2 regions of the Paenibacillus sp. JZ16 genome follow, and region 2 is predicted to be linked to the other one. Evidence: riboswitches for the same ligand, from Rfam matches in the RefSeq annotation. Region 2 holds a riboswitch; the other holds the start of a gene.
What was found. A riboswitch is a leader RNA that binds a small molecule or an ion and turns the genes downstream of it on or off. The one in region 2 is predicted to bind FMN.
Positions count from the first base shown of each region.

Region 1: linked by a shared signal. The riboswitch ahead of ribD (bifunctional diaminohydroxyphosphoribosylaminopyrimidine deaminase/5-amino-6-(5-phosphoribosylamino)uracil reductase RibD) and the one ahead of BJP58_RS26880 (DMT family transporter) in region 2 are both predicted to bind FMN.

Region 1 covers NZ_CP017659.1:6,938,012-6,949,136, reverse strand. Annotated here, with positions in the region: gene BJP58_RS31105 (segregation and condensation protein A) at 1-738, opposite strand, end outside; gene ribH (6,7-dimethyl-8-ribityllumazine synthase) at 806-1,273, opposite strand; gene BJP58_RS31095 (bifunctional 3,4-dihydroxy-2-butanone-4-phosphate synthase/GTP cyclohydrolase II) at 1,530-2,768, opposite strand; gene ribE (riboflavin synthase) at 2,817-3,485, opposite strand; gene ribD (bifunctional diaminohydroxyphosphoribosylaminopyrimidine deaminase/5-amino-6-(5-phosphoribosylamino)uracil reductase RibD) at 3,509-4,609, opposite strand; FMN riboswitch at 4,876-5,059, opposite strand; gene BJP58_RS31080 (YbgC/FadM family acyl-CoA thioesterase) at 5,259-5,660, shown strand; gene BJP58_RS31075 (peptidylprolyl isomerase) at 5,729-6,160, opposite strand; gene lysA (diaminopimelate decarboxylase) at 6,373-7,704, opposite strand; gene BJP58_RS31065 (spore germination protein) at 7,822-9,456, opposite strand; gene BJP58_RS31060 (stage V sporulation protein AB) at 9,480-9,908, opposite strand; gene BJP58_RS31055 (stage V sporulation protein AA) at 9,905-10,549, opposite strand; gene sigF (RNA polymerase sporulation sigma factor SigF) at 10,732-11,125, opposite strand, start outside.
Region 2 covers NZ_CP017659.1:6,017,311-6,028,435, reverse strand. Annotated here, with positions in the region: gene BJP58_RS26890 (DUF4179 domain-containing protein) at 1-84, opposite strand, end outside; gene BJP58_RS26885 (RNA polymerase sigma factor) at 146-688, opposite strand; gene BJP58_RS26880 (DMT family transporter) at 893-1,873, opposite strand; FMN riboswitch at 2,010-2,176, opposite strand; gene BJP58_RS26875 (hypothetical protein) at 2,414-2,782, opposite strand; gene BJP58_RS26870 (choice-of-anchor I family protein) at 2,948-8,041, opposite strand; gene BJP58_RS26865 (extracellular solute-binding protein) at 8,713-10,332, opposite strand; gene BJP58_RS26860 (carbohydrate ABC transporter permease) at 10,366-11,125, opposite strand, start outside.

The DNA.
Region 1 (11,125 bases), 920 kb from region 2:
CTCCATGACGATATCTTCAAACAACTTCTCTTGGTAGCACAAAATTTGCTTCATTTTCATCAGCTCCAAAATGGCCAGGAAGGTTACCACGATTTCATGCCGTACCATCTCTTCGTGTAGCAGCTTGGAGAACAGGATTCTGCCTCCAGGCCCAACCTCCTCCAAAGCATCCATGACCTGACGAATCCGGTCCTTAACCGATATTTCATCCCGCTGAATGCGGGCATACGATGTACGTTTGACTGCTTTGCTTAACGCTTTTTGAAAAGCAGCGATCAAATCCGAAATATGTAATCCCTGAACCGGATTCTCTTCCACTTCCGGCATGTAAGGCGTCAGGTCTTCCGCTTCCTTGGAATACATCAGACTGCGTTCCCATTCCTTCTCATGCAGGTGGCGAGCGATGCCTTTGTACTTACGGTATTCGATCAGCTTCGCAATGAGCTCTGCTCTGGGATCCATGTCATCCTCTTCATAAAAATCGAACTCGTCCATTTCGATAACCGGAGGCTTCGGAAGCAATAGTTTGCTCTTTATAGACAGCAGCGTTGCAGCCATGACCAGAAATTCGCTCGTAATTTCCAGCTCCAGCTCCTGCATGTTGTGCAAATAGGCCATGTATTGTTCGGTAATCTCGCTGACGGGAATATCCTGGATGTCGATTTCCGCTTTATCAATCAAATGCAGCAGCAGATCGAGCGGTCCTTCAAACGTTTCCAGCTTGTATAATACGGTCACGGTGAATCCTCCCGCCAAAAAAATAAAATGCAGTGCTCCAAAAAAAGAGCACTACATTAAATAAGCACTATTTTAGGCTTTTCGTCAAGTTCGCCATTTCGATGGCTGCCATGGCCGAATCCCAGCCTTTATTGCCGGCCTTCGTTCCCGCACGCTCCACGGCTTGTTCGATATTCTCCGTCGTCACGACACCGAAAATCGTTGGTACACCGGTCTTCAGGTTAATTGCGGATACCCCCTTGGCCACTTCGTTGCATACATAATCATAGTGCGTGGTGGACCCGCGAATGACGGTTCCCAAGGTGATGATTGCATCGTATTTGCCGCTCTCTGCCATTTTTTGGGCAATCAGCGGGATTTCAAACGCACCCGGCACCCACGCCACGTCGACTTCGTTCTCCTGTGCGCCATGACGCTTCAGTGCGTCCAGTGCGCCGCTCAGCAGCTTGCTGGTGATGAATTCGTTGAATCGACCTACGACGATCCCGTACTTTAGACCCTCGGATACTAATTTACCTTCAAATATTGTTGTCATGATGAATGACTTCCTTTCGGTTTGGAGTTTATATAAGGTCTTAAGGTGATCATAGGCATTGCTTCGCAAGAAGTCGCTGCCGGATCAAATCGTTCTTCCGATCGCTGTTAAATCCTGATTTCATGATCTATTTTTTCAAGGTGGAAATCAGGATTTAAAGGCGACCGCTACCGCTTCTCCAGAACTGATTTGCTCCTCTGCTTATTATGCTCAGGCAAATCCGTCTTCTCAAATAAGACCTTTTGTTATATGGTGATTAGTTGGCACTCTCGTTCTGCTCGATATCGCTGAATTTCAGCATATGACCGAGCTTGGCTTGCTTGGTATGCAGGTAGCCCGTGTTATCCTCGTTCTCCGGCATTTGGATCGGAACGCGCTCCACAACCTCAAGACCGTAACCCTCGAGGCCTTTGATTTTGCGCGGATTGTTTGTCAGCAAGCGGATTTTTCTGATCCCCAGATCCTTCAGGATCTGGGCTCCGATGCCGTAATCGCGCAGATCCGCCGCAAAACCGAGCTTCAGGTTCGCGTCCACGGTGTCGAGTCCCTCTTCCTGCAGTTTGTAGGCTTTCAATTTGTTGATTAAGCCGATGCCCCGCCCCTCCTGGCGCATGTAGAGAAGAACGCCTCTGCCTGCTTCATCGATTTGGCGGAGTGCCGCCTCGAACTGGGGACCGCAATCGCAGCGATGGGAGTGAAACACATCTCCTGTCAGACACTCGGAATGCACGCGCACGAGGACAGGCTCATTCCCGTCGATCTCCCCTTTTACCAAGGCAACATGCTCTTTATTGTCCACGTCGTTGGTGTAGGCTACGGCCTGAAACACGCCGAAGTCGGTCGGCATCCGCACAGCTACCTCTCGCTGGACAAGCTTTTCTTTTTCATTGCGGTAATGAATCAGATCCTTGATGCTAATCAGCTTCAGCTCATGCTTCTTGGCAATCTCCACAAGGTCCGGCAGCCGTGCCATTGTGCCGTCTTCCTTGATTACCTCGCAGATGACGCCGGCCGGATAGGAGCCGCTCAATCTGGCAAGATCGACAGCGGCCTCCGTATGTCCTGCCCGGCGCAGGACGCCTCCATCTTTTGCGATCAACGGGAACATATGACCTGGTCTTCGGAAATCGGACGCAGATGCATTCGAATCCAAAATGCCTTTGACGGTGATGGACCGCTCATAGGCCGATATGCCTGTCGTAGTGTCCTTATGATCAATGGAAACCGTAAAGGCCGTTCCATGAAAGTCCGTATTTTGGGTAACCATCGGTTTGAGGTCGAGCTCCTGGGCTCTGGCCTGCGTCATGGGCAAACATACGAGCCCACGGCCTTCGGTGATCATAAAATTAATGACCTCCGGGGTTGCCTTATCTGCTAATGCGATAAAATCACCCTCATTCTCACGGTCTTCATCATCGACAACAATGACGACCTTGCCTTCCTTCAAATCGGTTAACGCCTCTTCGATTGTATGAAATGAAAAGCGCTCATCCATCGCTACTCCTCCTTCTTCCTCATGGAGACTCTATGTGAATCACTAGGCTTAGGCAAATCCGTGTTCCGCAAGATAATCCCTGCTGATCCCCGGTTTTGTTCCGCCTTTGCTGCCGGCCCCTTCTGAGCCGTAATGCAGCAGGTGATCTACATATTTCCCTAAAATGTCGCATTCGATATTAATCGTATCGCCCGCTTTTTTATAAGCCAGCACCGTCTCCGCCAGCGTATGGGGGATGATGGATACCGTAAAGGAGGAATCTGTCGTTTTGACAACGGTCAAGCTGATTCCATCCAGGGTGACGGAGCCTTTCGGAATGATATATTTGAATATGTCCCCATTCGCGGGCGCAATCTCGTATACCACGGCATTCTGATCTGCCTGCACGCTGCGAATGACACCTACGCCATCCACATGCCCCTGAACGATATGGCCTCCGAATCTGCCTCCGGCCGCCATCGCCCGTTCCAGATTCACCTTTCCGCCTGGCTGCAGTTCCTTAAGATTGGTATTTCTATAGGTTTCCGGCATCACGTCTACCGTAAATATACCTTTGTCAATGGTTGTAGCTGTCAAGCAAACGCCATTAACGGATACGCTGTCCCCCAGCTTTAAATCATCCATAATCCGGCTCGCGGAAATGCTCAGCAGCATGGCTTCGCCCTTCCGTCCGATCCGCCTCATCTCGCCGATCTCCTCAACCAATCCAGTAAACACAGGCTTCCCTCCTTTCTTTCTCCTTATTTCCAGACCGGAATCCCGGTGACGTAAATATTGTCGCCAAGTCTTTCGGTCTCAAGTCCTGTCAGCTGAATCGCTTGATTCATCTGCTCATACCCGCTGAACATGTAATTTCCCGGGGAATCGTATCCACCAATAATCTTAGGGGCGATGAACTGGATGAGCCGATCCACCAGCTTCTGTTCCAGCATTGAGCCATTCAGCGTGCCCCCGCCCTCCAGCAAAATGGAGGCAATCCCCTTTTGCCCCAGTTTCACCAGTGCAGCCTTCAGATCCACACGCGGTCCTGGCCCGCAGGGGATAACCTGAATTCCTTGCTCTTCCAGCACGGACCGGTTCTTCTCATCCGCCTGCTCCGTCGTCAAGACCCATGTCGGCGCCAAACCGTCTGTCACGACATGGCTGTCGAGCGGGATTCGTAAGCTGGAATCCACAATGATCCTAACCGGATGCAAGCCTTCCACGCCAAGTCTTGTCGTCAGGCTTGGATTATCCGCGATTACGGTAGACACGCCTACCATGATGCCCTGGTGACGATGACGCAGCGTATGCACAAGCTCTCTTGATTCCTCATTGGATATCCACTTGCTATCACCGGTTTTCGAAGCGATCTTGCCGTCCAGCGTGCTGGCTGTCTTTAACGTTACGAAAGGCTGACCCGTCGTAATGAATTTAATGAAGGTTTCGTTCAAGCGAAGAGCACGTTCCTTAAGGACACCGATCTCAACCCTGATTCCCGCTGCGCGCAGCATTTGGATCCCATTGCCCGCAACAAGAGGATTGGGGTCCTCGCAAGCAACAACCACTCGCTGAACACCTTCGGCAATCAGCCTCTCGCTGCATGGCGGCGTCGTACCGTAGTGACTGCAGGGCTCCAGTGTCACGTACACCGTACTGCCCGCTGCTTTGCTGCCAGCCATATTCAGAGCATGAACTTCAGCGTGCGGTGTTCCGCGCTCCAGATGTGTTCCCACCCCTGCAAGCGCGCCATCCTTAACGACGACACAGCCCACAACCGGATTAATCCCGGTTTGGCCCTGAGCACGTTCAGCCAGGTCCAGCGCAAGTGACATATAGAATTCATCGTTGACGATATCCATGCTAAACATGCCCCTTTCTCAACGTTCACACAAAAAAGCCCTGCCAAAGATTCGGGGAATCCTTAACAGGGCTTGATGGAAGTTATAATCGACACACTAAATAACCGTTATGATCGCAGGTTTTGCCTATAACAAACGATTCAAATCCGTTACCGACGACATCAAATCATCGCAAGCACAGGTTTGAATCGCATGTGAAAACCTGCACATAACGCATATCGCGTTGTGTGCACAGACACAAATAGCACATGTTGCTTATGTGTCTTTCACTCCTTCTCCCATCCAGACTATACTGTCGGTCCCGGATTTTCACCAGGTCCACCGCATACGGTGTGTTACAACACACGCATATCCGGGTCACGGACTAAGACGCAGCCATCTGCTTTCTAAAGCTCAATCACTGCGTTCATCACCGCCGGTAGGGAATTTCACCCTGCCCCGAAGGATTAAACATATGAAATTGTTTGATCTTATCAAGAATCTTATCACCACCTTTTGAAAATTGCAAGAAAAACAACTAACTTTTTTAAAGTTTATAACTTAATGACAATATGTGTATTGAATGTAGAAGGAGAATCCTCCCCCAAGGGAGAACAGTTAAATAGGATAAACACAGGAACTAGATACAGTTGAAAAGGAGCACGCAACGATGAAAACATCGCTGGACATTGTCGTCCGTCCTACGGAGATCGACGTCAACGGACATGTAAACAACGCCAAATACCTGGAATATCTGGAGTGGGGCCGTGAGGAATGGTACGAAGCAGGAAATCTTCAATATGACCTATTGAAACGGCTCGGTGTCCAGACCGTTACCGTCAATATCAATATTAATTACCGCAAGGAGTGCGGCCAGGGCGAACGGCTGACGATCGTGACCGAACCGCAGATTATGGGTCGTACGAGTTATGTGCTGATTCAGACGATATACAACGAACAGGGAGAGCTGTGCGCGGATGCCGCCGTTACCAGTGTGGCGATGGATGTACATACTCGAAAAAGCCGGCCTGTTCCGGAGGAGCTCCGCCAATTATTCCCTGACCCTGCCTAACCCCTCCCCGGAATATTAAAAACAGGCTCACCCTTATGAGTGAGCCTGTCCTGACCGGAAGCTAATGGTTACGCTTCGTATACTTCTACTTTTTCCATTTTGTCGCGGCCTTTGAATGCATCCACATACTCCATGCCCTCTACAACTTTACCGAACACCGTATGTTGTCCGTCCAAATGCGGCTGCGGCTCGTAGCATACATAGAACTGGCTTCCGCCCGTGTTGCGGCCGGCATGCGCCATGGCCAAGCTTCCACGCTCATGCTTGTTAGGGTTGATCTCGCAGTTGATGGTATAGCCAGGACCGCCGGTTCCCGTTCCCTGTGGGCAGCCGCCTTGAGCAACGAACCCAGGAATTACGCGGTGAAATACAAGACCGTTATAAAAACCGGAGTTCGCCAATTTCTCAAAATTAGCTACCGTATTCGGTGCATCATTCTCGAACAGATCAAGCACTACCTCTTTGCCGTTCTCTAATGTGATCTTCGCTTTTTTAGCCATATGTGTTATCTCCTTCCGTTATTAGAACGCTTTAATCGATTTTTTTACAATGCATTCTATAGTTTACTATGAATTGAGCTTCGAAGCAAAAACGATCTTGTCCCCCGTTTACACATCCTATATCAAGTCCAAGGCAAACCAAAGAGCCCTGACCGCAGCCGGAGGCAGTGGCGGGCCCTCTTGGGTTTTAGAGCCGTAAAACAAACTTCAGTTTAATTGGTTACGGTTTCTTTGGTTACACTTGCCGGCACCACATCATGACTGATGATGTCCGCAAGCGACTCACGGCGTACGACCAGCTTGCTCTGTCCGTCCTTCACGAACACGACTGCAGGTTTGCGGATGCGGTTGTAATTGCTAGCCATGGAATAGTTGTATGCGCCTGTGCAGGATACGGCCAGCAAATCGCCTGTTGCTACCTTCGGAAGCTCCAAGTCCCAGATGAGCATGTCTCCGCTCTCACAGCACTTGCCGGCAATGGATACCGTTTCTTCCGGTTTCTCATTCGCCCGGTTCGCCAGCAGCGCTTCATATTTCGACTCGTACAGCGCCGGGCGCGGGTTGTCCGTCATTCCGCCGTCTACGGCAACGTATTTACGCACTCCGGGAATATCCTTGCTTGTGCCCACCGTATACAGGGTGGTGCCTGCATCACCAACAATGCTCCGGCCCGGTTCCACCCAAATTTCAGGAAGTTCGGAGCCAAGGCCCGCAAAATGGGTCTTCACGGCATCCGTGATCGCTTTTACATACTGGGATACTTGAAGCGGCGTATCGCCATCCACGTAACGGATACCGAAACCACCCCCAAGGTTTACAACCTTGAACACAACCCCCAAACCTTCTTTAACGGAAGCCGCGAATTCAGCTACGCGCTGAACAGCCATCTGAAAGCCTTCCACCTCAAAAATCTGGGAGCCGATATGGGAATGAATACCCATCAGATGAATGTTCGCTTGAGCCTCGGCAAGCTTCACCGCTTCATAAGCAGAGCCGTTGCCGATATCAAAGCCAAATTTCGAATCCGTTTGGCCTGTTGAGATATACTCATGCGTATGAGCCTCAACACCCGGTGTCACGCGTAGCAGAATGTTGACCTTCCGATTCTTCTCGGCAGCAATCGCTTGCAGCATATGCAGTTCAACTACGTTATCGACAACGAAACAGCCAATTTCCGCATCCAGCGCCATCTCAATTTCTTCCGGGGTTTTATTATTTCCGTGGAAATGAATCCGGTCTGCCGGGAATCCGGCCTCAAGTGCGGTGTACAGCTCTCCGTCTGATACGACGTCAAGCGACATACCTTCCTGGTCGGCCAATTGGCACATGGCCATCACGCAAAACGCCTTACTTGCATACGCGACTTGGAACTTCAAGCCGGACGCCTTGAAGGCCTCGATGTATTCCCGACAACGATTGCGAACCGACTGCTCGTCTACAATATATAATGGTGTTCCATATTGAGCTTTCAAATCGGATGTGTCACACCCGCCGATTTCCAAATGCCCCTGATCGTTAATCTTGCTTGTACCGTGTAAAAACATGCTTACAATTCCTCCGATCCATTGATTCAAAATAGGGTAATCGAATAATTGTTCACAGTATAGCAGACAACGGAAGGTAATCAAAATGGATTTTTCAACACAACATTTGTGTTATTGTTATTGCTCGCCTCTCGGATTCATTTCAGGGCCCATTTTGGTGTTGTCGCGTGTTTTATTGTGGGCCGGGCGTCTTCTAGATAGAAGCAGCGGTTTGCGGAACAAAATTTCGCCCATCGCTTTTGCACTAAATGGTATAAATGGCCACAAATAAGAGGAATTGTAGGAACGGTGTGTCGTCAGGAGCAGAATCAGAAGCGTCGTCCCGATGACAAAACCCTTCACCCCAAACAGGGCTGTTGCAAGCAGAAGGAGCAGCCTGACCATCCGGTTGGCAAGTCCCAGCTCATAACTCGGAGTTGCATACATCCCGATGGATGCAACCGCCATATACAAGACGACCTCGTTGACAAACAATCCGGTCTTAACGGCGATGTCGCCGATCAAGATCGCGGCGATCAGCCCCATCGCCGACGCAAGCGGTGTCGGCGTATGAACGGCAGCCAAGCGGAGCAAATCCACGCCGAATTCAACGATCAGAAACTGCAGGATAATCGGAATTTTAGCATTCTCCTGCGGACCGATGATATCGAGTCCCGGCGGCTTCAGTTCAGGATGGACAACAAGCAGCATCCACAGCGGGAGCAGGAACATGGATGCAAAAATGCCTATAAAACGTATCCAGCGGAGATATGTCCCCATAAATGGGGTTTGGCGATTCTCCTCGGCATGCTGACACAGATCCAAAAACGTGGTTGGCATAATCATCACGCTCGGTGAAGTATCTACCATGACAACTACTCGGCCTTCGAGCAGATGGGAGGATACAACATCCGGCCGTTCCGAATATCGGACCAGCGGAAATGGGTGCCAGCCTTTGTTCACGATTGCTTCTTCGAGCTGTTTATCTCCAAGTGGAAGCCCCTCTAAATCCACTTCCTTGATTTTATCGCGAATCGCCTCAACCTGCGTACGGTCCACGATGTCATCTATGAAAACCAGGCACACATCCGTTCTCGTCCGCCTTCCGACCTTCATGACCTCAACGTGAAGTCCCGGATCACGAACCCGTCTTCGCACCAGGTTCACGTTGGTAACGAGTGTCTCCGTAAAACCATCCCTTGCGCCGCGAACGACACGTTCCACCGCAGGCTCCTCGAGCCCGCGCACAGGATATTTCCGGGTATCCAACAAGATAGCGGAATGCGCATCCTCAATGAACAGCGCACATATACCCGAGAGCACTTCGTTAATCACTTTGCTGAGCCTTGTATCCCGCTCCACTTGGACATGGGGAATATAGCGGGTCATCATCTCGGTAAGTGCCTGATTGCTCACATCCTCCGGTGTCAGATACGTCAGCCTTGTCAGTATATCCGTCACCACGGCATCATTCGTGAAGCCGTTTAAGAAGAGAAGTCCCGCGTTTCTGCCGGCAAAGTTCATTTCACGGAATACCACATCAAAAGAAACCCCAAGACCGATAACTTCCTTAAGCACTTTTTTCAGATCACTCAGCTTTGCGGGGACATGGTCTGTATGCTGCCAGTAGATGACGGATTCCTCGGTGCTGTTGGAGGTCTCGGCCTCCCTCTTCTCAGCCAGCTCCTGTTCCTCCAATGCTTTGATCTCCGATGGTGGAATGATCGGAATATCGGTCTCCCGTTCGCCGTTATATGTTGTTTTCTCGTCCATAACCTACCTCCTAGCCTCAACTATCACTTGCTGTAAACAAACCAGTCGAACAGAGAGCCCGCTACCTTGCCTGCGACCATGGCCATAAGAAGACCGAACAAATAGCCCGTCAACCGGAGCCGCTTGGCCAGAATCGGCAATACATTCAATACTTCGGTCAATGCGGCTGCCAGCATGCCGATGAATATCCCGCACATCAATCCGATCACGGTACTCACAACCGGTCCCAAAGGAACGGACCATCGCCAGAAATCGGCCACCGTGCCGATAAAAGATCCGGCAATTAAAGCCCCTTCATACCAATGGACCCGGTTGTACGTTGCCGTCAGCTGGGACAATCTCGGAATGATGTCCAACACGATGATGAGCGCAATGACTCCGCCGCCGACGGCGATGCCCCCAGCTACGCCAAGAACACAGGTGAATATCCCTTGCAGAATGGACATCATCATGGTTCCTTACCTGTCGTATCCGCTCCGGCGTTCATTTTCCGATATTCTTCGGCGACCACGAACTGATCCAGATTTTCCTGATAGAGGTACATTTCCACCTCGAGCGGGGTCGGTTCTTCATTCCATTTTTTCTTGAATAAGTGATTGAAGAACACCGTCATTCCGAATCCGAGCCCGAGCGAGTATGCAATCTGGAACAAATAGGGATGCTCGTCTCTTTTCCCCGTCACCATCTCGACGATTCGGATCTGTACCTCGAGCATGTTGACGTCGGCATGGAAATTCATAATGGTCAGCGCCGAACCGAAAAACAAGAGCAGCCAAATGAGCGGGAACCACAATTTGGACCGCTTGCTCTCCGGACCAATAAGCTCCACCAGGGTATGATGGTTTCCCATCGGTTCAATATGGGCGCCAGGAATCAAGGCTTGAATCTTCGGGATGATTTGTATCAGATCCATGACAAGGCGGTTGCCATCGATATCCTTCGGCTGCGTAAGCGGCAGGGCTCTAAGCCGCTTCTCCCATTCGGGCTCGCAGACAATGAAGGCGACATCACCTAGTTTGACGGTCTGGTTTCTTGGTAACCGTATGCGGCTCCTTAGCTGCAGAAACACCGTCGGAGTGGGATTAACCTTCATCCGAAACACTCCTTTACTGCTAAATTACCGTTAGTATGGGAAATGTCTCTCCTTTCTACTCGGATTTACCATACTTTCTTTATCCGGCACATCAACAAGGAGGTTGTTGAAAAATGAAAAGACGCCGTCCCCTAAGGGCGGCGTCAGTTTGAGCATTTCTTTAGAATAACGGCTGCGAGCCGCTACTGCGCGATCTCGTTCCGTATGCTCTGCAATATTTTTTTCTCAAGTCGCGATACCTGTACTTGGGATATGCCCAGCCGGCTGGCAACTTCCGACTGCGTCTGATCCCGGTAATACCGCAGATATACAATGAGCCGCTCCCGTTCGGTCAAGCCGCCTATCGCTTCATTCAAGGCCAGCTTGTCGAACCATCGTTCCTGCGATTCATCAGCTATCTGATCCATTAGCGTTATGGGATCCCCGTCATTTTCAAATACGGTCTCATGAATCGAGGTTGGCGGTTTGTTCGCCTCTTGGGCAAACACCACTTCCTCGGGGGTTACCCCAAGCTCTTCGGCAACCTCTTTCACCGTTGGAAGCCGATCGAGCTGCTTGGACAGCTCGTCCCGCTTC
Region 2 (11,125 bases):
CTCTTCCTCCGTAAGGAGAAGATTCTCCAGCTCCTGATTGTCGATATTGGCCATGATATCTACAATTCGCCGCTTCACTTGCATCCATCCCCTTTCGCTATCGATTCGAAGCTTCACTCCTATAGACACGGTCCTTATAGAAATCCTACGGATTCTCGGTTTCATAATGAATGCGCAGTTTGTCCTTTGCCCGGCGGATCCGGGCCGTGACGGCTTTCTCCTGCATATTCAGCCTGCTTGCAATATCTCGGACTTTCTCCAAATAGAAGTACCTGCGGATGAAGATTTCGCGATCCGGTTCCCCCATATCCTGGACCATGCCGCTAATCGCTTCCTTCTCCTGCCGCAGAATAGCCAATGCCTCTGCAGAAGGACAAGAAACCGCATCATCTTCCAATTCGGATTCAATGACCCGCTGTCTTTTTCGCAAAACATTCAAGGTATGATTACGCGCGGCTATGGCCAGATAAGGCTTGAGGCTATCTCCGCGCAGCATGATTTTGGGCCCGTCTGTCCACAGCTTGACCAGCACGTCCCCGGTGATTTCCTCCACATCGTAGGAATTAAACCGTCCACCGGCCACTTTAGCGACCACCGCGGCTATGTAGCGTGAATAGCGGTCAACCAATGTTTCAAAACACCGCGGATCTTTCTGCGCAAGCCCGTCCAACAATGTCCGATCCTCCATGGATCCTCCCCCTTTATATCCATCTCTTTTGGTTGAACCAAGCCATAGATCCGGTGCTACTATATAAGACACCTTTAATTCCGGAAACCCTACACATCTTTCAAAAAAATGATCCTTTCGCCAGGCAAACTTACTGGAACAGTTTTGTGTAACGGCAAAAAAACCGACCCCATCCGGATCGGCTTTTTCTACAAACGTATGATTTTATTGCAATTGCGGGGAAGCTTCGGATTGCTGTCTGGAAATAATAAACAGTACGACCCAGATCAGCAGGAATCCCAGAAGCTGAGGACCTGTCACGATCTGCTGGAATACGATCCAGTTGATGAGCACGCCCACCATGGGAAAACTCAATTCCGCGAGTGTTGCCACGGAGGCTTTGGTCGTGGTTAATCCTTTATAATAAACCAGCAAGCTCAGGAGACCCGGCAGTAATGCCTGACCGATCAGGTTCAGCGATACCAAGGCAAAGGCCCCGGTATTCCAGGCCGGCATATTCCATGCTGCACCCTCGCTCCACGTGATGACGGTCAGGAGCGGCAGGGCAAGCACGAAGCGCAGCGAGGTTACCGTCTCGTATTTCAGTTTGCCTACCATCAGGCGCCCCATGACGGTTGAACCGCCCCACAGCGCTGCTGCGCCTAAGGACAAGAGACTGCCAACTTGAATAAACTCATTCCAATGGCCAATCGGCAAGGTTAAACCGAAGGTCAGTAAATACGTGCCCGCCAACGCGATGATGAGCAGTATGCCGAAATGGCGCGGAAGCTTCTCTTTCAGAAGCAGGCTGGCCAGAATGATGGCAAACAGCGGCTGCAGCTTCTGAAGCAGCAGGACGGCATTCAGATTGCCGCTCGACAGCCCCATCGTGAACAATACGGTAGCCAATGCCGAGCCGCCCCAGGATATAAACAGCAGAGCACCGACATGATTCCAGCCAAGGCCTTTTAGTTCCTCCCGGTTCTTCCACAATACAGGAATTGCAATCAGGGAAATAATGATATGTTCAAGCAAAACGATCTGTGCCGAAGTCAGATTCTTAAGCAGAATGACCCGGAATAAGGGGTCTACGCCCCACAGGGCGGCTCCCAAAACGACGAGCCAGAACCCTCCCTTAAAACGTCGACTTGCCTGTGTGTCGGAACCATAGGGTTTCACCTTGACTCCAGTATTAATATTACTCATCTTGCCCTCTCCTGTCTTGAATACGGAGGTCTTACTAGCAGAAAGCCCCCGTCATCGACATATGTCGACGTAAACGGGGACTGATCAAATAAGCCTGCGCCCGAATGGAAAATTTCGCATCCACGGCAAACTCATCTTTGATCTTCTCCCATCCGGACTTTACCGTCGGCCTTGGAATTGCACCAAGTCAGTCGCTGCGATCAGATTCACACCAGAACGCAGCGAGTCGCGGGCTGAGTTTCGTTCACGCCGGAACGAAGCATCACCGCCGGTTAGGAATTTCACCTTACCCCGAAGATCCATATTCATGTTTTATTTTTGTAATGCATTCACACTCACTAATTAACCGATAATTCCTATGAGCTTAGTTGATATATTGAAATTATAACATGAATTCTTTCATGTAAATACATCTATTTTCAAAATAAGTGAAATTAGACTTGAATACAATGAAAAATCTCACGTTCAACCAAGACTTACTGAGAATTATACAGCAAGTATCGATTTGTTACCAGTATGATTTTTTGGTATTTATTCATTTTAGGTAATATCGAATATCTTGTAGCTGGAACGGGTACCGACCGCACCAGCCTGAAGACATAACAGATCGAGAGCGTCCTTGGTATTATGACTCATTCCGCCTGTTTGAGGCAACGACATCGATAGATCTGTTGAACTGGCGGCGGATTCACTCTCGTACTGCTTCGTCTCGCTTAACAGCATTTTGCTCCCATCCGGTTGAACCATATACTGACGCAAATAACCGTTTTCCCTTACGGTTACCAGCTTTCCCTTATTCTCTTCTTCCTCCTTGCTCTTCTGGAGCAGCTGTTCAAATCCGCCTTGGGCTGATTCGGCGCCCATCCGTTTCACCTGACTCCAGTATGTATATGCAGACGCAATGCGCATGAACCCACATCCTTATCCCATCGTTAATCTAACACTTACGGATATTATCGGATACCAGCGCACTTCTCTTTAACCGCTCGCAATTTACATTGTTATAAAAAAAATGTCCTTAAGGTTTCAGCAACCTTAAGGACGGTCTTATAATTCTAATGGATTCCTCTTCGCTTAGTTCATAAAGTTCAATGCTGCCAAAGTACGTTTCAGAACAAGTGCCGCTTGCGCACGGGTAACCGAATCGAGTGCACCGAAATGACCATGGTTGTCACCCCGCAGGATGCCTTGCTCCGTAAGACTGGCAATATGGGCAGCCGCCCAAGCAGGGATGGATGCCTGATCTTTGAATTCAATACTGGCATTCGCACTCTGGTTCGGCAGGTCTGTCGGATTTACCGCCTCCATGGCCCTGGTGATCATTACGGCCATTTCCGCTCGAGTCATGCTGGCATTGGGCAAGAAGGCACCGCCAGTGCCGCCCTCGATCAAGCCGTAACGCAACGCTGCGCCGATCTCGCCGGCATACGCGGAGGCATCCTGAACATCCTTGAATGCTCCGCTCTCGATGACCGGACTAAGTCCCATCGCGCGGACCAGCATTGCCGTAAACTCTGCTCTCGTGATTACTTTGCCCGGCGCGTACGAGTTAGCGTTAACTTCGTTCACGAGCAGCTTGGAAGCCATGGATTCGATTTCCGCTTTCGCCCAGTGGCCGTTTAGATCGGCAAAGGTTTTCTTATACTGCAGCAGTGCGTAAATGCCGTTTCCGGCATGCTTCACTTCGATGGCCGGTTTACCATTCCACGTCGTCGCTGTGGCCGGTACAAATCGGAAGCTTCCCGCATCTGCGTCAAAAATTACAGCAGTGACCGAATTCGAAGCTGTCCCTGCCGGCAGCGGCAGGATGCGGCTGATTACGCGCTTCCCGAAATCCTTCCGTTCTTGCTCTGCGCCTGGTGCTCCAACCGCTACTCCAAACTGAAGCGCTCCGATCGCAGCCATCGAGGCACCCATAGAAGCTGCCTTGCTTATCATAGCATCCGCTACCTTGCTGGCTGCCGGAGCCACGGATACCTTCACTTGGATGCTGCCAGAGCCTTGAGCCGGCTTCAGAACCTCATCCAAATGTAGAGCCGTCACTGGAAGACGGAAGGCTCCAAGTGCGGTCTCCAGCACCAGGGTCACATTCGAATTCCGTTCCATGGCGAGCTTCAGACCTGCTGCCGAAAGGGATAACTCGGCTGCACGGTTCAACTCTGGAGCCCGAATAATGAGTTCCTGCTGCCCGTTCGCAGACACTCCGGCAACTGCCTTCTTCCACGCCTCTTCCTTCACCGTAATGCGGTCCACTGCTCCGCCTGCATCAGTTATATTCAGATCCTTGCCTGCCATTACGTTTGGCAATGATGTGTTTCCGCCAGAGGAAGGAGGATTAGGCTGTGATACCGGCGGTGTTACGGAACCGCCTCCCGACCCGCCTGATCCTGATCCAGGAGAAGAGCCGTCGCCCGGATTGGCCGGTTTCTTCTGCTCCGTAATTCTCCCCTCGACCTTAGGCGTAACCTTACCGCCCAGCTTGTTCACATATTCCATGAAAATTTCATAATCCGGGTAACCCAGATCCTCGTTGTATTTTCCTTCGGCAATCGCATCGGCAAAGGATTTATATCCATCCCCGCCCTTGGCTACAAAGCTGTTCGTTGCCATCCGGTATGTCTCGGTCAATACCAGAGGTTTGTAGCTTCCGTCCTTCATGATCTGTACGTCGAACACTTTATCGCCTGCCGGAGCGCTAGGATCCCATTTGAATTTCATCCCGGCGATTTGCGGGAACTTCCCTGGCAGATCCGCCAGTTTGGCACCGCTTATTCCGTTTTCCAATCCGTCTTTCAGCTGCTGTCCCGTGACATCCATGACAAACAGCGTATTCCCGAATGGCATCACTGTTCTCAGCTCGCCCATCGTGATTTCGCCCTCATCGATCGCGGCGCGAATACCTCCACCATTGGTGAGGGCAATATCAGCATTCTTAAGCTCTTTGGCTTTAGCCAGCATGCCATCCGCAATCAGATTACCGAGATTCGTCTCCTTGGAGCGGACATTCTCGCGTTTGCCATCAAGTACGACGCCTGCAGTACCGATAACCTGCTTCATCAGTTCTTCCAATTCCGCTTTGTAAGGAGCCAGCATATCCTTGGCCTGCGTGTCTTCCTGGACCGTACTGTCTACCGGAATCAGCTTGCCGTCGAGTTGGCCGTCGCCAACGAGAACAACGCCGTTTTTGTCAAACTGCAGGTCTACCCGGCCGAGGAACTTGCCCCATTCATTCGCCTGCACGATGACGGTTGGTGTACCGTGTTGATTGTCCGTCACCACTTCCGGTGCATTGAGCGTTGTATGGGTATGGCCTCCGACAATGAGGTCGATGCCTTCGACGGCCTCGGCCAGCGCCTGATCTTTAGCGTAACCCAGGTGAGACAAGGCGATGATCTTATCAAGCCCGTCCTTCTCCATCGCTTCAACCGTTGCCTGGGCCGAAGTCACCGCATCGCGGAAGACTACGTCTTTTCCTGGGCTGGACGTCTCGGCCGTATCCTCGGTCGTTAGGCCGAATACCCCGACCTTTTGGCCGTCAACCAGCAATGTCACGTATGGATATACCCCGTTATTTGCCGTCGTCTTTGGCTGATCGGTATCGATCACCGCCGGCTTACGAATCAGGTGCGAGATGTTAGCATCCTGACTAAGATCCACATTCGCGCTGACAAGCGGGAATTGCGCCTTACTCACGAAATCTGCAAGCGTCTTGGTGCCTTGATCGAATTCGTGGTTACCGAACGTCATCGCGTCATAACCCATATAGTTCATGAAGGCCAGATCCGCCAGCCCAAACCATTTGGTGAAATACAGATCGCCGGAGAATACATCCCCTGCATCCAGCAGCAGGCTGTTCCCGCCTTCGCTGCGGACCTCCTGAACCAGCGTAGCCCGTCTGGCCACTTCCGCCAGATGCGCATGGGTATCGTTGGTATGCATCACCGTTAACTTCCACGGTTCTCCATCCACTGAACCGTCCGTTACCTTAACCGGCACTACCGCTGATCCGTAGCCATCCTTGCTCAGGACGGTAATCACCGCTTCCCCTGCGGAGATCGGCGTGACCAGGCCGTTCTGGTCTACCGCAGCCACCATTTCGTTGGAGGAACTCCAAGCCAGCTCGGTTGAACCGCCTTGGATCGGCTCCACGCTCGCCTGCAATAGTTCCGGTGTGCCGCCTGGACTCAGCTTAAGCGATGTCTTGTCCAGCGTAATCTTGGTTACCTGGAGCTCCAGCAGGGCCACCGTTCCACTGACCTCATTAGCGACCAGCAGCAGCGGCCGTCCTGTCTTGCTGTCCGCGGCCGGAATAAAGTCCAGTCCCTCCGGGCCGGAATCCGACTCTATCCCGCCGTTAAAATCCCGTGTGTTGATATAGTTCAGAAACGCAGGATCGGATGGATTCGTGACATCATACGTCATAACCCCGCCAATGCGCTCAAGTCCGACAAAAGCCAGCGTTTTCTGTCCGACCTTACCCACGGCAACATATTCCGGCTCAGGTCCTTTCTTGGCGCTGCGGCTGTCCAGATCGGTTTTATCATTGCTGGCATTGAAATGATTCGGCAAGCGCTCGGCCGTAATCTTCTCAAAATCACTGCCGCTGTCGTACACCTGGGACATGTCGGCTGCATTCCAGATGGAGAATGAACGACCTCCATACAGATATAGCCCTTCAGTGCCCATATCGCCGGCAACTTCAACCTTGTCATAGGTGGTTCCCTTGTCAGCCAAAAATTGAGCTGCCGGAGATAACGGATCCAGACTAGGCTTCATTTTGCCAATGTTGCTTTCATTGCTTCGGTCATCCCAGCCGGTAGCATCCCCTTCGTTCGCAGACAGGATATACTGCTGTCCGTTCTCGCTGTAGGTCGCAATTCCGTCCGGCATATACATGCCGTAAAAAGGAACGTTCTCAAACTTGATTTGTCCATCCTTCAGGAGGTCGAGTTGGTTCTCTGGTTGATTGAAATCTTTATACCCGAGCCCTTTGACCGATTGGATACGCTTCGCGGCGATATCGACCACGGCGATTGCATTATTCTCCTGCAAGGCGACATAAGCCGTGAGCTCATCCTCGGACAACGAGATGTACTCGGGTTCCAGATCACGAATCGCTTCAGCTTTGGTTCCGGTGCTGCGAATTTGCCCGTCCGCTTCCACAGGTCCGCGAATATGCACCTGATCGTCAATGATCGACGGGTCATCAAATTTCAGATGACTTGCTTCGCCTGATAAGGTGTCGATAATCGTAATGCTTCCTTCCGGATCAGGAGCGGTCTCCGTACGAGGCTCGCCTTCATCCGCCGTCAGGATATAACGGCCATCGGACGTATACTTGACCATGTCCGGCTGGATGCCGGTTTCAAAAGATCCGATCAAACCGCCGTCATAGTCGAGCACCAGGACCTTACCAGCTTTCGTATGATCCTGCTCCTGTACAGCGACCACAACCTGCTTCGTCTTGGTGTTGATATCCACGCTGGTCAGGTCCCCATACAGAAAACCGTCCTTGCTTGCCAAGTCTTCCACATTAATCTGCTTGTCCTTCAGCAAGCTGCCGTCAGCGCCAAGAGACACGATTTCGAGACTTGCCGGCTGGGTTGAACCATTGACTAGATAGAGCTTTCCATTATCTTTGTTGTATTTTACAATTTCCGCCACGCCGCCATCCTTATTGGAGGTACCTACCGAATAATGACCGATCATCCTCATGGCCAGCTTGTCAGCCACCGGATCTGGGCGTTTCCCCAATACTTGCAATTTCACAAGCGACTGAGCGGTCGCAGGTACGGGTGCGCTATCCTGCACCGTTACCTCAACCGTATATTCGCCCTCTTGTCCAGCAGCAGGCGTACCCGTAATGAATCCTGTATCGGGCGTAATGTCCAAGCCTGCCGGTAGACCCGTCGCCGAGAAGGTATAGGGCGCTTGTCCACCATACACATCAACTGTCACCGTGTATGACTCTTCTGCATGCGCATCCGGAAAGATCTTATCGGTAATGCCGAAATCAACGGCAGCGATATCGATAGCTGCATCTTGGGATGCTGTTTCCGCGCTGGCCGTCTGGAGTATCTCCTGTCCCTCTTCAGCCATCACGGTGCCTGCCGAAAATAAAGAGGCCATCGTGATTTCCGCCGCCATCAACAGCGAGACTACTTTCATGCTTTTATGCTTCAACTCCATATCCCCTCTTCTATCCTTATTTAATTCCAAGTGTAAGGAAGAAATGTTAACGCATGCTCAATAAAGGTGGCGGATTGTGTAAAAAGGACGATAGACAGCAAAAAAGCCGCGACATCCATGCCGGGCTTCTGCAAGCGGCAGCTGTGTCCGAGCTAACTGCCGCTTGAAATTACCTTCATATCTATTGTGATACTCCCCTTATCAGAACGAGTACCCGCATACTCATCGCCATTAATCAATGATTCCAAAATGCCTCATCGTAGCAATCGTTATCAATATACACCAACGTATGAACAGGATGGCCCACATGATCAGAGAACCCTGAATCAAACGCTCAACTATCCATTCCAGTTTTTTATTTGAGCTATGCCTGCGCCTCTGCTTAAATAACCATGCCGCGATTCCCTTGGAAATATTCCTGAAAGTCGTCTTCCGCTCTATGTGCGACTCCTCCCCTCATGATATCGATACTTACGAATATACTCCCGCCAAGGTGGGATTTTGAGTACTCATTTTTGTGAGGGCGTCTAATTGTCATTAAATATGATCTTATCACCCCTTTTGGAATATTTCACCAATTGTTTGGAATAGCAAAAAACGCGATACGGGTTCCGCCCCGTACCGCGTCTTTCGATTGTCATCGTTTCCGTTTACTCCGCCTGGTAGCGCTCATAAGCGGCTTGGTAAACCTCCATGTATCGGTCCAATCCCATCTTGTTAAGTGTATTCACATACTCATCCCATTGGCTGAACGAGGCCGAGCCGTTCACGAATTTCGCTTCCATTTCCTTAACGTAATCCTCGATATCTTTACCAATCGAGGTCATGACCTCCGTTTCCTCCAATGTAAAGTTAAAGTTGTACAGAATCTCCTTCACGGCATACGGCTCTGCCTTTTCGGCTGCGGCCATGGCGTTAGGTCGTGTCTCCGAGGCTTTAAACCATTTCTCCCGCACAAAGCCAGGATAGCTGCCCCCCAGCCAAGTGAAATACTTGGCCAACGCCTGATCCTGCGTTAATCCATTTGGATTCTCCGTAATCTCCTTCACATACTCCAGCTGACCGTCAGCGTTCTTCGTAAATGTCTCGCCTTCTTTACCCATGAAATAGAACTGGGCGCCCTCATCCCCGTAGAAGTAATCCATCCAGCGGATCGTTGCTTCCGGATTCGGGTTCTTATCGGTAATCGCAAATGCACCTACGTGAACCATCGGCACTTTGACGTGGGAGTAAAGCTGATCACCATGCGGTCCCTTAAGCGCCCCGAGGCCGATGTATTCTTTGCGACCCATCACCATCTCCGGATTCGGCACAATTGTAGCACCGAGCAGGCCCTCCTGCCCTTTGGCATTCAATGCGCCGCCCTCAATCGTGAAGATCTCTTTATCGAGCAGTCCTTCCTGGTGCAGCTTGTTTACGAACTGGAGCATTTCCTTATACTCCGGCAAAGCTTTGGTGAAGCGCAGTTTCCCAGTGTCCGGATCTATGTCCACCAATTTATGGCCAAGTCCGCTTGTGCCAAGTCCCCAAGATCCTTTCAAGTGATCGATGATTCCGGTAATGCCTGCTGAAGCGAAAGGAATCTCATCATGCTTTCCGTTACCGTTTAGATCGGTTTCTTTTACCGCCTTCAAATACGCATAGAATTCTTCTGTCGTCTGCGGCTCTTTCATCCCGAGCTGATCCAGCCACTCCTGATTAATCCAAATCGGTGTACCAATCAACATGGAGAGCAGCGCAGGATCGTAGAAAGATGGCAGGGAATAAATGTTGCCGTCCGGCATCGTCAGCCCTTTTCGAATATCCGGGTACTCTTCCATCAGCTTTTTGAAATTCGGTGCGTATTTATCGATCAGATCATTCAGCGGTATAAATACTCCTTGCTCCCCATAACGGGTTAACTCTGCGGAGCTGACCCTTGCGGAGTAGAATACATCCGGATAATCTCCACCTGCCAGCGCTAAATTCCGCTTCTCGGTCAGGGTATCGAATGGAATGAGGTTCCAGGTCACATTCACATTGGACATCTCTTGATAGGTTTTCCATACGAGCGTTTCCTCGAATTTGCTCCCGTTTGATGGCGACTTGCCCGTGAAGAACGTCAGATCGAGGGGTTCGTTCACAATCGGCATGCCGGTCTCGTTAAAATTGGCTTGCGGCGTCTCACCTTTATCCGTTGCACTTTCCCCGCTTTTACTACCGCAGCCTGCCAGCAATCCGGCTGCCAGTACAGCTGCCAATGTAAGTGAAGTCCATTTTCTCATCACCATAAAATTCAATTCCTCCTCATGAAATATCCGTAATCAACCTTTAATTGCACCAATCATAACGCCCTTCACAAAATACTTTTGCAGGAACGGGTACAGCAGCAGCATCGGCAGATTCGTCACAATGACCGCCGCATATTTGATGGCTTCCGCGTCCATCAGACTTCGCGCCAGTGAATCATCGCTGATATCCACCATCTCCTGCATCTGTCCCTGTACCAGAATCTCGCGCAGGAACAGCTGCATCGGATAATTAGCACGATCAGATAAGTAGATCAGCGCGCTGAAATACGAATTCCAGTGACCTACAGCGTAGAACAGCACCATCACGGCCAATATCGGTCCGGATAACGGCAGCACAATCCGCAGCAGTACCCGCATATTGGACGCCCCATCAATGAACGCTGCCTCCTGCATTTCCTTCGGAATGGAACTCTGGAAGAAGGTCCGCATGATGATAATGTTCCACACGGATACGGCCGAAGGAATAATGATAGCCCAAATCGTATCCAGCATTCCCAGTTCCTTCACCAGCAAGTAATTGGGGATCATTCCACCGCTGAAGAACATAGTAAAGACAATGATGAGTGTAAATACATGTCGACCCTTGAAATCAACCCTGGAGAGCGGATAGGCTGCCGCAATGGTCATCAGAACATTCAGCGCCGTTCCCGTCGTGGTATAGAGCAAGGTGTTCAGAAATCCTCGCACAAGCTCCGAATTGGCAAACAACCGCTCATATCCGACAAATGACAGCTCCTTGGGCCAGAGCCATACTTCCCCTCGCATGACCGTT